DNA from 4 places in the Paenibacillus sp. FSL R5-0749 genome. Region 1 is predicted to be linked to each of the others. Evidence: riboswitches for the same ligand, from Rfam matches in the RefSeq annotation. Region 1 holds a riboswitch; each other region holds the start of a gene.

Region 1 (3,608 bases):
GGATGCAACAAGGGTTCGCCTTTGACATGTAGATAAATATGATTGGTATGTGGTTTAACTTGTTCCAGTATATTGTTGAAGACTTCAGGGTCAATGAATCCTTTGGCACGCTGCGTCTGCGGACAGAAGCTGCAAGCCAGATTGCAGATACTCGTGATCTCAATATATACTTTTTTGAACGTTTTCAACTTGGGTCCCCATTCTGCCTAGGAGGGAGAACAATCCCACCTGCATTTTGTGATCCGGCCTGTACGGCCCATCCCTATTATATCGAGTTCATGAGCCAAGGTAAATCAGAGAACGGGTTTATCGGGTTGAGTCAAATGATTTGGCTAGTGCCAAATGAACAGATTCAATCGCATGAATATGTGTTGTATCAAATAATGGAACTTCTGAATCCTCTACTTTTACTAATAATCCAATTTCGGTGCAACCTAATATGACTCCCTCAGCTCCATCATCAACCAGCCTTTGAATCACCTTTTTATAATAATCCCTTGATAAGGGTTCAATTTTTCCTAAACATAATTCCTCATATATTATTTTATTGACAACTTTTCTATCCTCTTCATTCGGTATCAAAACCTTAATACCATTAAATTCAATTCGTTTTTTATAAAAGTCTTGTTCCATCGTATATTTGGTGCCGAGTAAACCAACCGTACTTATATGGGACTTATGAATTTGATTTGCTGTTGCATCAGCAATGTGTACGATGGGTAGTGTCACTTTTTCTTCAATATGTTTAATCACTTTATGCATCGTATTTGTACAAATTACAATCATTTCTGCTCCTGCCTTTTCCAAAGACTGGGCAGCATTCCCCAATAATTCACCAGCACTTTCCCAATCACCTTCAGCTTGATAACGCTCGACTTCTTCAAAATCCACGCTATATAAAATGCACTTGGCTGAATGCAATCCTCCCAATTTATTTTTCACTTCTTCATTAATAATTCGATAATATTCTAACGATGACTCCCAGCTCATTCCACCAATAAGACCAATCGTTTTCATATTACACTCACCCTTCCATTGATTACATCCCGAAAGCAGTATATAGAAATTCAGTAGATATTGTATCGTATCTATTTCATTAAATAAACCTGCCACAGTAAGAGGAGTTGAGGAAACTGGTGCAATTCCGGCAACGAATTAATGCTTCTGCCCGAATGATCTGGCTGTGCAATCCGAATAATCCGACCGGAACCATTTTCAGATCAGTACTCACATTCTTTCTGAGCGCCCCCTTTACATTCCACTTGCATGTGATATATGCTGAACACACAACTGCATATCTTGAACAATGCACTAGGGGAGCCTTACGGCTGAGACGAATCGATGATTCGGACCCTTTGAACCTGATCTGGATCATACCAGCGGAGGGAAGTGGAGCGGCCTTTCAGTAAGCAGATTTTTTCATGTTGATTATGAATTTTAATGTGAATTGAACTTACAGACCCACTCATTTCTCCGGAAATGGGTGGGTCTTTTTCGCGTTCTGCGGGCAGATCAGCAGGTGTAATGAAAGATCCCGCAGTTTGAAGTTGAATTTGGAATAACAAGGGGGAACAGAACGAGATGGATAATAACATAATCATTCACAACATGAGCTACGCTTTCCCGGGAAAAAGGGATTCCCCCGTGCTCTCCAATGTGTCGATGCGTGTTGCCAACGGCGAATTCGTCTCGCTCATCGGCTCCAGCGGCTCCGGTAAAAGCACCCTTTTCAAGCTGCTGGCAGGCCTGCTTGAGCCAACCCACGGAACCATTGAAATTCCTTGGGTCCCTGAAGGAAAGCGACTGGGGCAGGTGGCCTACATGCCGCAAAAGGACCTCCTGTTATCCTGGCGAACCGTCATGGAGAATTGCATGCTCCCCGCTGAACTTGCTCCAAGGCGACAGGATAAGGGAAAAATTCGCGCAGACATTATGGCAGGGCTCGACAGATTTGGCTTATCCGGCTACGCGCATGCTTACCCGGACGAGCTGTCGGGTGGCATGCGCCAACGTGTCGCGCTGCTTCGTACTTTGTTGACAGGTGGCCAACTCATGCTGCTGGATGAACCATTCGGCGCACTCGATGCCTTAACCAAACGCGAGATGCATCGCTGGCTACTGGAGCTGTGGGAAGATCTGGGCAAAACCGTGTTGTTCATTACGCATGATATTGAAGAGGCCCTGCTACTCAGTGATCGGATTATCCTGTTAACTCCGGGGAGCCAAGGCCAACCGCTACAAGATTTGACGGTACCTTTGCCACGTCCAAGACATTCGGACATGATCTACGAACCGGCGCTCGTTCAGATGAGACGACGACTGGAGGAACAATTGCATGCGAGAGAATAACTTGGGAAACTGCATGAAGAATAACGTAAGGGGTTGGCTTGACCGTCATGGTCTGTTTCTTTGGCTCCTGCTCTTGCTGCTTGTCTTCTGGGAGTGGATTGTGCGTATGGGATGGGTGCCCTCCTTCATCATTCCAGCCCCAACGGCGATTGCCAACTCCCTGTATGAGCATCGTCACCTCCTGCTGGCTACACATCTGCCTGCTACCTTGATGGAGGTTGTTGTTGGTTTTGGCTTGTCCATTGGTGCCGGAATTGCACTTGCAACTGGTATGCATATGAATCGGTCGATTGAAAAAGCGTTATATCCCTTCATCGTAATCAGTCAGACGATCCCGTTGATTGCCCTGTCCCCCGTCTTCATTCTATGGTTTGGCTACACGCTGTGGAGCAAAGTTGCGGTTGTGTTCCTGATCGCCTTCTTTCCCATTGTGGTGAGTACCTACGATGGACTTCGCCAAGGCGATCCAGAGCAGCGTGAACTACTGCTCACCATGGGAGCCAGCACGTGGGATATTTTTCGCAAACTCCAGGTTCCACTGGCACTTCCCGCCTTCTTCTCGGGGTTAAAGATGTCTGTGGTGTACTGCGTGGTTGGTGCAACGATAGGCGAATGGCTCGGTGGCAGTAAAGGTCTCGGATACTTCAGCCGCCGCATGTCCAGCAACATGAACACGGACGCGATGTTCGCCGCTATTGTGCTGTTATCCCTGCTCGGGATCGTTTTGTTTGTACTGATTGCCTGGCTGGAGAAACGGTTTGGCACTCGGCGCCATGAAGCGAAAAAATAGCTGGATAAAACGTAGAGAGAATTTAGATTTTAGATGTTACTACAAGAATTACGCTCTACACAACATAACTTATGCACCATTTCAGCAGCTAACTTCAATCAGTACTTTGTCATCTTGTCCGTTAACATACTGCTGTCCATTGTCTACAAACCCAAACGATGAAATGAGGAACTTCATTTATGACTAACAAAGGTATATACTCCCTGCTTCCCATTATGCTCATAAGCCTGTTGCTGATCGTTAGCGGATGCGGCAACACGGGTGCTGGCAAAAACACGCCAACAACAGAATCGGAAACCAATGCACAGCAAGCAAACTCGCCTGTAACAGAACCAGCATCAGACACCAAAGATAAACTGTCCATCATGCTCGACTGGTACCCCAATGCAGTACATTCCTTCATCTATGTAGCTCAGGAAAAAGGATACTTTGCAGACCAAGGTCTCGATGTCGACATTCAGATGCCTGC
Region 2 (3,608 bases), 280 kb from region 1:
AGACTGCCAAGGTTAAGCTGTACCAGCGCCTAGGAGCGTGTCCGATACTCCTCAGCCTTTTCCTGCATGCCAGCTATCACAGCCTCATTCTCGGACAATCCTTTATCTGCCGCAAAGGCACGAATGTCCTGCGTAATGCGCATGCTGCAGAACTTCGGTCCGCACATGGAGCAGAAATGTGCCTCCTTAGCCCCTTCTGCCGGCAGCGTCTCATCATGGTAGGAAAGCGCCCGTTCCGGGTCGAGTGACAGGTTAAACTGATCCCGCCAGCGGAACTCGAAGCGTGCCTTGGACAATGCATCATCCCGGCGCTGAGCACGCGGATGGCCTTTCGCCAGATCAGCGGCATGGGCCGCGATCTTGTAGGCAATAACCCCTTCGCGCACATCATCCTTGTTAGGCAAGCCCAGATGTTCTTTTGGCGTGACGTAACAGAGCATGGACGTGCCAAACCAGCCAATCATAGCCGCACCAATGGCGGACGTAATGTGATCGTATCCCGGGGCAATATCGGTCGTCAGTGGCCCCAAAGTGTAGAAAGGTGCCTCTTGGCATATCTCCATCTGTAGATCCACATTCTCCTTGATCTTGTGCATCGGTACATGCCCCGGGCCCTCGATCATCACCTGCACATCATGTTTCCATGCGATCTGTGTCAGTTCCCCGAGCGTAGCCAGTTCCGCCATCTGAGCTTCGTCATTCGCATCGTAGATACTGCCTGGACGAAGTCCATCTCCCAGCGAAAACGCCACATCATACCTTTTCATAATCTCGCAGATTTCTTCGAAATGAGTGTATAAAAAATTCTCCTGATGATGCGCAAGGCACCATGCTGCCATAATGGACCCACCCCGGGATACAATACCTGTCATCCGCTTGGCGGTCATGGGGATATAACGCAGCAGCACACCTGCATGAATCGTAAAGTAGTCCACGCCCTGCTCTGCCTGCTCAATGAGCGTGTCTCGGTACAATTCCCAGGTCAGCGCTTCCGCTTCGCCATTCACCTTCTCCAGTGCCTGATACAGCGGCACCGTACCAATCGGTACAGGTGAATTACGGATGATCCATTCCCGTGTCGTATGAATGTTTTTGCCTGTAGACAGATCCATCACGGTATCAGATCCCCATCGTACCGCCCAAGTCATCTTCTCGACCTCTTCCTCGATGGAGGAAGATACGGCAGAGTTACCTATATTAGCATTGATCTTCACGTGAAAATGACGACCGATCAACATCGGCTCACTCTCCGGGTGATTGATGTTGGATGGCAGAATCGCCCGTCCACTCGCCAGCTCCTGCCGCACAAATTCCGGTTCCACCCCTTCACGGATAGCGGCATACTCCATTTCTGGTGTAATGACGCCCTGCCTTGCGTAGTGCATCTGGGTGACAGAGCGCCCAGCCTGAGCACGCAGTGGTGGTCCCAGAAATCCAGGGTATTCCTCTGCCCCGGCTCTCCGCCCTCCGGGCTTTAGTCCGTTATCCTCGGGTTGAACGGCTCTGCCCTCATATGCTTCAACATCACCGCGTTCCATAATCCAATGATTTCGGAGCGCGGGTAATCCCTTCCGAATATCCATCTGGAATTCGGGATCAGTCATGGGGCCGCTCGTATCGTAGACACGTAGCGGTTCGTTATGCTCCACCCCTTGGGGAGTATTCGTGTCATGAAGGGCTATCTCACGCTCAGGTACAGCTATGTCCGGCCGTGAGCCCTGAATGTAGACTTTGCGGCTGCCCGGAAAGGGCTGAACCCGTCCAGCCGCTCCTGTTTCCTTTTCCACCTGCTGACCGTTATGTTCCTGTTCCATCGCTTGTTGTCCCGTTTGATTTCCTGTACTCATGTTTGCTCGTCTCCTCCTCCGTGTTCGTTCACTTGGTTTGGTTGGCATCGTCATCAGCTCGCTTATGCACCTGTCCCAAATCATGCAGAGCGCAGAGAAGAAAGAGCGATCCTACACCAGACCAAGGGGGAGACATTATTCATGTACAGTTAACAACAGAACGGAGGTTACCACAGATCATGGATCTATAATGACTGCTCTCTCCAAGCCCACTTTTGCAGGTTATTGAAAAAACAGTCCATGGAATGTGTATTATCTCGCCCGTCCACTGTATATAAAAAAAGCCGGCCCCCGAAGGAACCGACTTTAATGTCCATCACCAATAATGCTCCTGGTTGCAGCTCCATAACGGAGTCCTGCAAGAGTCACACATGTGGTGGTTGTGGTCATATCGCCGATTACTTCCCTACGCTGGTATGATCCAGATCAGGTGCAAAGGGTCCGGAATCTCATGCGATTCCGTCTCAGTCCGGACAATTCGGACTCCCCCAGTAACGTTAAAAGTTGCGGCATACATAAGCCGCTGTTCATATTCAATGAAGCTGACCCCGATGGGCCGTCCATTACAGAGTAGCGCAACCGGAACATAAAAACAACCTTTATATTCCAGAACACCAACCCAATTGGAGAAAAACCTTACATCAATATCAGGATAACATGAGCCCCATCTGCGTAGCAGCTTCCTTTAGCACAGGTGCGTATTCGTGCAAAGTCTCCTGCGAAAGTCGGCTGACAGGCCCTGAGACCGAGAGAGCAGCTGCAATATTGCCTCGGCGATCCATAATCGGTACAGATACTGCTGCAGCTCCCGGCTCACGCTCCTCATAACTCGTCGCATATCCGTTATCCCGGATATCTCCCATTTGCGCCAAATACACCGCCGGATCAATAAACACCGGCCACTCCGGCCCGTTCATCAGTTCCTCACGATCCTCATCCGTGGCAAACGCCATCAAGACTTTGCTGGATGCGCCAACAGACAGCGGAAGTCTAACACCAACGGGAGCAACTCGGCGAATCGCCTGATCACTTTGCACCGCCTGAATCCGAATCCGTTCACTTCCATCACGCAGGTACAGACTCACGGTCTCCCCCAATCGATCTCTCAGTCGCTCCATCGCAGGCAGCAGCAGAATAGCGGGATCATCACTGCGGGACATATGAGCCGACAGCTCCCAGATTCGGATGCCTAGTCGATACTTCTCTGTTGCTGCATCGCGGATTACGAATCCTCGATCCTCCAGTGTAGCCATCAAGCGGTGCACTGTACTTTTGTGCAGGCCGATCTGGCTGGCAATCTCGGTGAGTCCCAGATCACTGCGTGTGGTAAAACATAATAATATATCCAGCGCCCGTTCCACAGCCCGGACGGTTAACTTGCGATCTTCCATGGCATAATGCCCTCCTCATGTTTCATCACATGAAACTTGGTTACATAAATTATATGAGAAACGGTCTCATCTGTAAACCAAAAAGAGCCAAAATTGAAATAGACCAACGTGTAAAATTTTCCTTTTTATAAGACTTAATCCCCTGTAATTTACACACTAAGGTAATGTTACCCATATATCTTAAGAACTATATAACAATTGCGTAACAAATGCCCTCAATCAATTGACTTTGACTATATTGGAACATACGATAAAGATATATTACATTAAGATATCGCTCTGAAGCAGGCTCTGAAATAAACGCAATTCTCTTTTCATGTCGTTGTTATCTTCAACTGAACTTCAAAGGAGGGGCATTCATGTATCCAAC
Region 3 (3,608 bases), 2.9 Mb from region 1:
ATCCACAGCCTGACTCTGCACTTCAAAATCCGAAAACTTGCCTGTTCCGAGCAATAATCTGGACTCAAACGTATATTTACCAATGTTCAACATCATCAACCGCCTCCTACAAAATGTACAATCTCGATTCGATCGCCTTCTCTTAATGCCGTTGACTTGTGATACTCACGCGTTAAGATATGCCTGTTCAGCTCAACAACTACAGTCTTGACTTGCAGGTCAAACGATTGGAGCAGTTTATCCACACGATTTAATCTGTCTTCAATCTCCATCCGTTGTCCATTAACAATGATATTCACTGCACCACTCCCTTTCTGTTCAAACGCTCTGGATTCAGCGCTTCAATTCCGAGTTCTTCTGAGCTTTTGCCAGTGATTAACTCCGCGATAAGCCTGCCTGTTATCGCACTTAGCAAAATACCATTACGGTAATGCCCAAAGGCAGCGAACAGTCCAGGTATACTCTTGCATGCACCTATATAAGGCAGCCCATCTGGCGTTGCCGGTCTTACACCTGCCCACGCTCGCTTAAATTGCGCTTCTTTCATCCCGGGTACCCAGTGGGTAGCCGCTGTTAGCAGCTTCTGAACACCCTGTACAGAAACATTCAAATCCGTTCTGCCCGGCAGACTGGTTGCCCCGAGCCAAACTTCGCCATTGGCTTTGGGAACAATATAGACATCCTCTGCATAAACCGTTCTGTCAGGTCTGTACCCTGCATGTTCATCTGAGAACTGAACGGCAGCTATTTCTCCTTTTACCGACCACACAGGTAAGCTCAGATTCACATGTCTCATCAATGCTTCACTCTGTAATCCAGCCGCTATAACGACATGTTTGCACGTTACCTCACCGATCGATGTGGTGATCCCCTGCACGCCGTGTTCGTTTGCTTGTACACGTATACCCTGTATGTCCTCTATAAACCGAGCTCCCATGGCTTGAGCAGATTCCGCATATGCCCTAGTTAGATGGACAGGAAGGATTTCACTCTCGTATGGTCTGTAGTAGGCTCCGTAAGTATCTCTGTTAAGCCACGATGCCTCCTGTTGCACAACCGAACGATCCAACCACACCTCATCAGCAGACAAACCGGAATTTCGATTGTTCTTATAGCGGTTTAATTCACTGTATGATCGAAAAGGGGTCAAGAATCCATGGCGTTGCAGCCCAACCTCTACCCCACTAAGGGTATCCATTAGCACTTGTTGCTCAATAAGTAACTGTCTACTCTGCCTGCCAAGCTTAGCCATCAAAGGATGAGCAAAATCCTCACTATCTGGCGCCAGCATTCCAGCCGCTGCGCAAGAAGTGCCTCCCGCAATTGCGGAACGCTCCAGCAACAAAACATCCTGTCCCCGGGAAGCAAGCTCATACGCAATGGCACAACCAACAACACCTCCGCCTACAATAATGGTTTCTGCATGAATCTTATCCGGATTATCAGTTACACTTTTGCTTCTTGATTCCGTTTCAGAGTTCAGTTGATGACTGAAATGATTCCTGTTCTGACCCGTTACGATCTCATTCATCCTCTCATCTCCTTTCACCGGCTTAGACTTCCTGTAGCAACGATAGCGTGCCTTAGTGATGCAGCTGCCCGATCCGGGGAATCGCTCGACCATACATTTGAGATCACGGCAACTCCCTGTGCCCCTGTAGCGCGAATCGCTTGAATATTTCCCGGCTCTATGCCTCCGATCGCGATGACAGGAATGGAGACACCTCTGCATACTTCATCAAGAGCATATAATCCTCTTGGTTCTAGATCTGGCTTGCTGTTGGTCGCGAAGACATGCCCAAAGAAAAGGTAATCAGCTCCCTGTTCTTCAGCGATTTTTGCCTCATCGATGGAATGAACAGATACACCCAGACGAAGTCGCTGCATTTTGCTTATGACAGCAGGGTTGTATTTACGTATCGCATCTTGCCCCCAATGAACACCGCCATAAAGATCAATCTGTGAAGGCAGTTCTGAACCATTGATAACGATGCGACAAGATGGAATATTAACATTACGCAGACTTTCAGCCCAGCCGATCTTGCCTTGCCATGTAAGTTGTTTCTCTCGTATGTGAATATAGTCCACCCATGGCCAAACGTCCTTGGCTGCTTTTACAAAAGATGCTCGATCTCCTGCACCCGCAGATACAACATGCAATTCAAATGATTCGTGAACATGCTCATGGAAAATTGCGGTACCCTCCCTCTCCTTCCAGGCGTGAATGCTATGAAAACACAAAAAAAGCCACTCCCGTAGGGGAGTGGCTGCGTATGAATTATAGGATCAGATCACTGACTGATGCATACAGTTCATTTCGTGCAGTACAGCTAAAGGCCTATAGCCTTAACGTTATACACGCAACTGCATGTTTCAATTCGCTTAGCAGACGGTTGAAATCTTTTCGAGTTGCCGTTTGCTCACGTCATTCACTGAAACGCGCTCGCCACTTCCCTACGCTGGTATGATCCAGATCAGGTGCAAAGGGTCCGGAATCGCATTCTTCCATCTCAGCCGCATCGTGCGGCCCCCCTAGTGTTCATATGAAGTTGTAGCCTATGTTACCATAGACGGATTTTTTTGTCACCGTCATTTCTGTTAAACATGGTCTCAAATCATCTAGTTTTTCTCAGACCATTCTTCGACATTCCATGTTTTGGTGACCCAACCCTCGTAAAAATCAGGTTCATGAGATACCAGTAACACCGTTCCCTTAAATTCTTGCAAGGCACGCTGCAACTCCGCTTTGGCAGTGACATCCAAATGGTTTGTCGGCTCATCGAATAAAATCCAGTTGCTTTCGCGCATCAGGAGTTTGCATAAACGAACCTTGGCTTGTTCTCCACCACTCAGCATGTTGAGTGGACGAGTAATGTGCTCATTCTTTAATCCGCAGCGAGCGAGATGACCCCGGACCTCATTCTGAGTCAAATGTGAGAACTCATTCCAGACATCCTCGATCGGCGTGATATTTCCAGCACGAACCTCCTGTTCAAAATAGGCCGTTTCGAGATAATCTCCCAAAAAGGTCTTTCCACTCAGTGGAGATATTTTCCCGAGGATGGTTTTCAGCAGTGTCGATTTACCCACACCATTACAGCCTACAATGGCAATTTTCTCACCACGTTCAATCGTCATCGTCATTTTGGGCAGCAAAGGATAGGTATATCCAATTTCAAAATCAATGCCCTCAAAGACCGTTTTGCTACTCGCGCGGGCATCCTTGAATTTGAACGTTGGTTTAGCCGCTTCATCCGGGCGATCAATACGTTCAATCTTGTCCAGCTGTTTCTCGCGGCTCTTCGCACGACCTGAAGTTGAAGCCCGCGCCTTATTACGCTGAATGAAATCTTCCTGTTTCTTGATGTACTCTTGCTGTTTCTCGTATGCATCAATATGCTGGGCTTTATTCATATCAGCCATCTCCAGGAACTTGTTATAGTTCGCTGCATATCTCGTTAATTTGGCAAATTCCAAATGATAAATGACATTTACGACTTCATTCATGAATTCCGTGTCATGGGAAATTAAGAGGAATGCATGCGGGTAGTCCTTTAGGTAACGTGACAGCCATTCAATGTGCTCTACATCCAGATAGTTGGTTGGCT
Region 4 (3,608 bases), 510 kb from region 1:
AACAGCCCGAATCCGAACCAGATTAACAGGAGCGGTGCGAGCGCGATGGTCGGTATATTTTGACTAAGAATAAGTAAAGGATACAGGGCTGACTTGAGAAAAGGAACCAAATGCAGCACCATTGCAATCAATAATCCAACCGCTGTTCCAGCGGCGAATCCGATCAGCGTTAACTGAATGGTTGCGGAGGCATGCATGCCCAGTCGCTCCGCTTGGGATGCCGCTTCGCGGGCGATATCGGACGGTGCGGGCAGCATCCATTTCTCGATGTGGAACAGGGATACAGCTCCCTGCCATATCGCTATAAAGAGAATAACCGCCACGAAGGGCGGCCATACACTTTTGAAATAGGCATTCATTAGCGGTACTTCTCCGTCAGGGTATCCATGCTGAAGCCAGTAGGGCTATGGGCGATTTTAATCTGGGAGATGATGCTTGGGCTGCCAGCCTCGACGAGTACTTCGTGCATTTTGCGGACAACCTCCAGCAGTTCCTCCAGTTCCCCTTCCATCGTGGTGTCGAGCGCGTTCACCTGATATTTTAGGCCGGATTGCTGAATAACTTCAATGGCGCGATCTACATAAGGGTAAGAGTTCTCGCCATTTGGCGTTTTTGGAATAACCTGAATGCTAAGTAATGTGCTTGCCATGAGAGATCACGGCTCCTTTCGTGATATATAAAATGAACTAATGACGGTTACACTTGCCACTTCGATGACAGAATAACCTTCCAATCGCTGTTATCCCCAGATTTTTTTGATTCCCTTTCTCTAAAGGGAAAATCCGGTGATAAAGGCGACCGCTTCGCTATTTCACGTTATTTCTGTCCTCTCCGTCCTCGTGTAAATATTAAGTTCGTTTTATATGAGAAATTTTATTGGGGTAAAAACGCGTTCGTATATGCTTTGCTCACGTCGACCTGTTCATCCAGCAGTTTTTTGCTAAACATCCAGTCAGTGTAGTTCTGCCACACTTCCTGTTTCTGTTCTCCCCAGCGTGGGGCGTCATCCGTGTACTTCGGACTCAACCATTTCTGGCTTGCCAGTACCAATTCCTTGTCCAAATCCGGTACAGCCTTGATTAGAATGTTTGCGGCGTCTTCAGGATGATCAATTGCGTATTGATATCCTTCTGAAGTGGCTTTCAGGAATGCTGTCACCAGCTCAGGATCGTTCTGAATGGTCTGCTCGTTCGTTACGAGCACAGGCGTGTAGTAATCCAGTGCATCTGAATAATCCTTCACATATAACATGTCGATCGGTTCCCCGCGCAGTTCAGCTTCAATCCCCGTCCAGGCGTAGAAAATCCATGCAAAATCAATATCCCGTTTCACAGCGGTGAAAAAGTCGGCATCACCCATGTTAATGTTTTTCACTTTGGATACGTCGGCGCCTTCGCCTTCCATAATGGATTGCATCACGGCTTCTTCCACAGGGGAACCCCAGCCGCCATAGGTTTTGCCTTCAAAATCTTTCGGTGATTTAATATTCCGATCTGCCGGAGCAGCAAATCCGGATGTATTATGCTGAATAACCGCTGCGATGGAGACGAGTGGAACCCCTTGTGTACGGGCTTGAGTTACACTTTCCTGATAACTTACGCCAAATGGCACTTCATTGGAAGCAACCATCGTATCGGCGCCGCCGGCACCTGGCTGAACAATCTCCACGTTCAAACCTTCAGCCTTATAAAAACCTTGATCTACGGCCGCATACAAGCCGGTATGATTCGTATTTGGTGTCCAGTCGAGCACCACTTTAACATCCTTGAGGGCTGCGTTGTCACCTTCATTGCTGCTCTCCGTATTCGTGCTGCCGTTCTGTTCAGCCGGGGCAGCTTCTTTACCGCCACATGCGACCACAGTCACCAGTAGTACACATAAGAGCAACAGTCCCATTGTTTTACGCCATTTCATCTGTGATTCTCTCCTTCGGTATGTCCGGCCAGTGGCACGGGTACTCCTTGGCTTCATATCCAAGCTTCTTGCATAAATCGACAGATTTATACCAGCTATGATCCGGATAACGTCACTTTTTTTAGCTCTCTGGCTATATAAAAGAACATTAAAAAAGCGCCCCGTAATCCGGGACGCGTGCAGGCGTTAGAGAGGTGGCGTTCAGCCATAGGGCTGTGCCATTTCGATATACTCCGATTCCTACGCTGGCATGATCCAGATCAGGTCTAAGGGTTAGTATCTTGGTGGGATACACTCTCAGCCGGCCAATTCCGACTCCCCTGGGAAACTATGAAGTTACGGGCATTACTAGGTGTAATTATAGGCCAGAGGCCCAGTCGTGTCCAGTCAGGAACTGGATGGGAACGGATTTCCGGTCATCGTCTATTTGCTTCTAAGCCGCTTCGGTGATTAGTTTTTGATCGTTTGGCCTTGAGCCGAGCAGCTTGATTCATTTAAACAACATAATTTAGGTACAAAAGGAGATAGTACTGCTATACCAATAAATACTTTTACATAAAAATGGGGGAGTACTGAATGATCCTTAAAACCATAATCGCAATGATTCTGTGTTATAGTGCCTACATTTTTTTCACAGCCTACCTTTTATTTTTGGTTCCGTCTCCATCTGCTATTGAAAATACGGATATGCAAAAATCGTTAACAAGAGGAAGTACAACAGATCGCGTAATGCTCCTGGAGGACGGCTTTCAATCGGGTCAGGTGAGAATCCAGACCATTCGAGAGGCAAAAACAAGCATCGACCTGGCCTATTACTCCATTCAAAAAGGAAAAACATCTCAGCTTTTTTTTGCTGCTTTATTCGATGCGGCTGATCGGGGTGTTCAAGTTCGAATCATTTTAGACGGGATTTTTCACAGCATGCGCGGAGGATTGCGTGATATTCCAGATGCCATTGCAGCTCATCCCAATGTCGAATTAAGATATTATGAACCACTCCACCTATTTATGCCATGGACATGGCATAATCGTCTGCATGACAAGATCCTTCTTGTCGACAACACATATGGAATCATTGGCGGCCAAAATATTGGTGATAAATATATGGCATTGCAACCCCCAAAAGACTATGTTTTTGATCGCGATGTCCTTGTTTACAATGCAAACGATAATACGAACAGCACGGTTGTTGAAATGAAACAATATCTAGATCAGTTATGGAACCATCCATTCACCAAACCAGAAAAACATGCAAAACGTCAGCATCATGCAAAAGGGTTAAAAGAGCTGGCTCAGCTGGCTGATTTATATCAAAAAGCCCAGGCTCAGAGTGATCCTTTTGTGAAAGTGTTGCCCAAGGAATGGGTTCGAGGAGCTCTTCATTCCGACCACGTTGCTTTCATTCACAATCCAATTAAAAGGCTGTATAAAGACCCCATCATGTGGAGGACATTTGTTCATTTCGCCAATGAAGCAAAGTCGAAAGTGTACCTTCAGACGCCATATGCCATTCCCACCAAGAAAATGGAGAAAGCCGTACATCTGTCGATGAATCCAAAAGCAGAATGGGTCATGCTAACCAATTCAATCCAACAGACCCCTAACCCTTTGGCTTTCGCGGGATACTTAAGCTCTAAAAAACGGTTGCTTGATACCAGTCTGGCCATATATGAATACGAAGGCCCTTATTCCAT

Evidence for each region. Region 1 has a riboswitch for thiamine pyrophosphate ahead of MKY85_RS04490 (ABC transporter ATP-binding protein). Riboswitches for the same ligand answer to the same signal wherever they lie in the genome.
Region 2: another riboswitch for thiamine pyrophosphate. It lies ahead of thiC (phosphomethylpyrimidine synthase ThiC); the one in region 1 lies ahead of MKY85_RS04490 (ABC transporter ATP-binding protein).
Region 3: another riboswitch for thiamine pyrophosphate. It lies ahead of MKY85_RS17245 (thiamine phosphate synthase); the one in region 1 lies ahead of MKY85_RS04490 (ABC transporter ATP-binding protein).
Region 4: another riboswitch for thiamine pyrophosphate. It lies ahead of MKY85_RS02335 (ABC transporter substrate-binding protein); the one in region 1 lies ahead of MKY85_RS04490 (ABC transporter ATP-binding protein).

What each region holds. Positions count from the first base shown of each region.
Region 1 covers NZ_CP152005.1:999,144-1,002,751, reverse strand. Annotated here, with positions in the region: gene MKY85_RS04500 (radical SAM/SPASM domain-containing protein) at 1-188, opposite strand, end outside; gene MKY85_RS04495 (aspartate/glutamate racemase family protein) at 307-1,017, opposite strand; TPP riboswitch at 1,304-1,405, shown strand; gene MKY85_RS04490 (ABC transporter ATP-binding protein) at 1,582-2,349, shown strand; gene MKY85_RS04485 (ABC transporter permease) at 2,336-3,139, shown strand; gene MKY85_RS04480 (ABC transporter substrate-binding protein) at 3,319-3,608, shown strand, end outside.
Region 2 covers NZ_CP152005.1:717,331-720,938, reverse strand. Annotated here, with positions in the region: gene thiC (phosphomethylpyrimidine synthase ThiC) at 30-1,814, opposite strand; TPP riboswitch at 2,234-2,347, opposite strand; gene MKY85_RS03355 (IclR family transcriptional regulator) at 2,495-3,238, opposite strand; gene MKY85_RS03350 (alpha/beta fold hydrolase) at 3,598-3,608, shown strand, end outside.
Region 3 covers NZ_CP152005.1:3,915,572-3,919,179, forward strand. Annotated here, with positions in the region: gene MKY85_RS17230 (thiazole synthase) at 1-93, opposite strand, end outside; gene thiS (sulfur carrier protein ThiS) at 96-299, opposite strand; gene thiO (glycine oxidase ThiO) at 296-1,531, opposite strand; gene MKY85_RS17245 (thiamine phosphate synthase) at 1,546-2,241, opposite strand; TPP riboswitch at 2,435-2,544, opposite strand; gene MKY85_RS17250 (ABC-F family ATP-binding cassette domain-containing protein) at 2,620-3,608, opposite strand, start outside.
Region 4 covers NZ_CP152005.1:489,162-492,769, forward strand. Annotated here, with positions in the region: gene MKY85_RS02325 (ABC transporter permease) at 1-359, opposite strand, end outside; gene MKY85_RS02330 (thiamine-binding protein) at 359-649, opposite strand; gene MKY85_RS02335 (ABC transporter substrate-binding protein) at 874-1,914, opposite strand; TPP riboswitch at 2,134-2,246, opposite strand; gene MKY85_RS02340 (phospholipase D family protein) at 2,491-3,608, shown strand, end outside.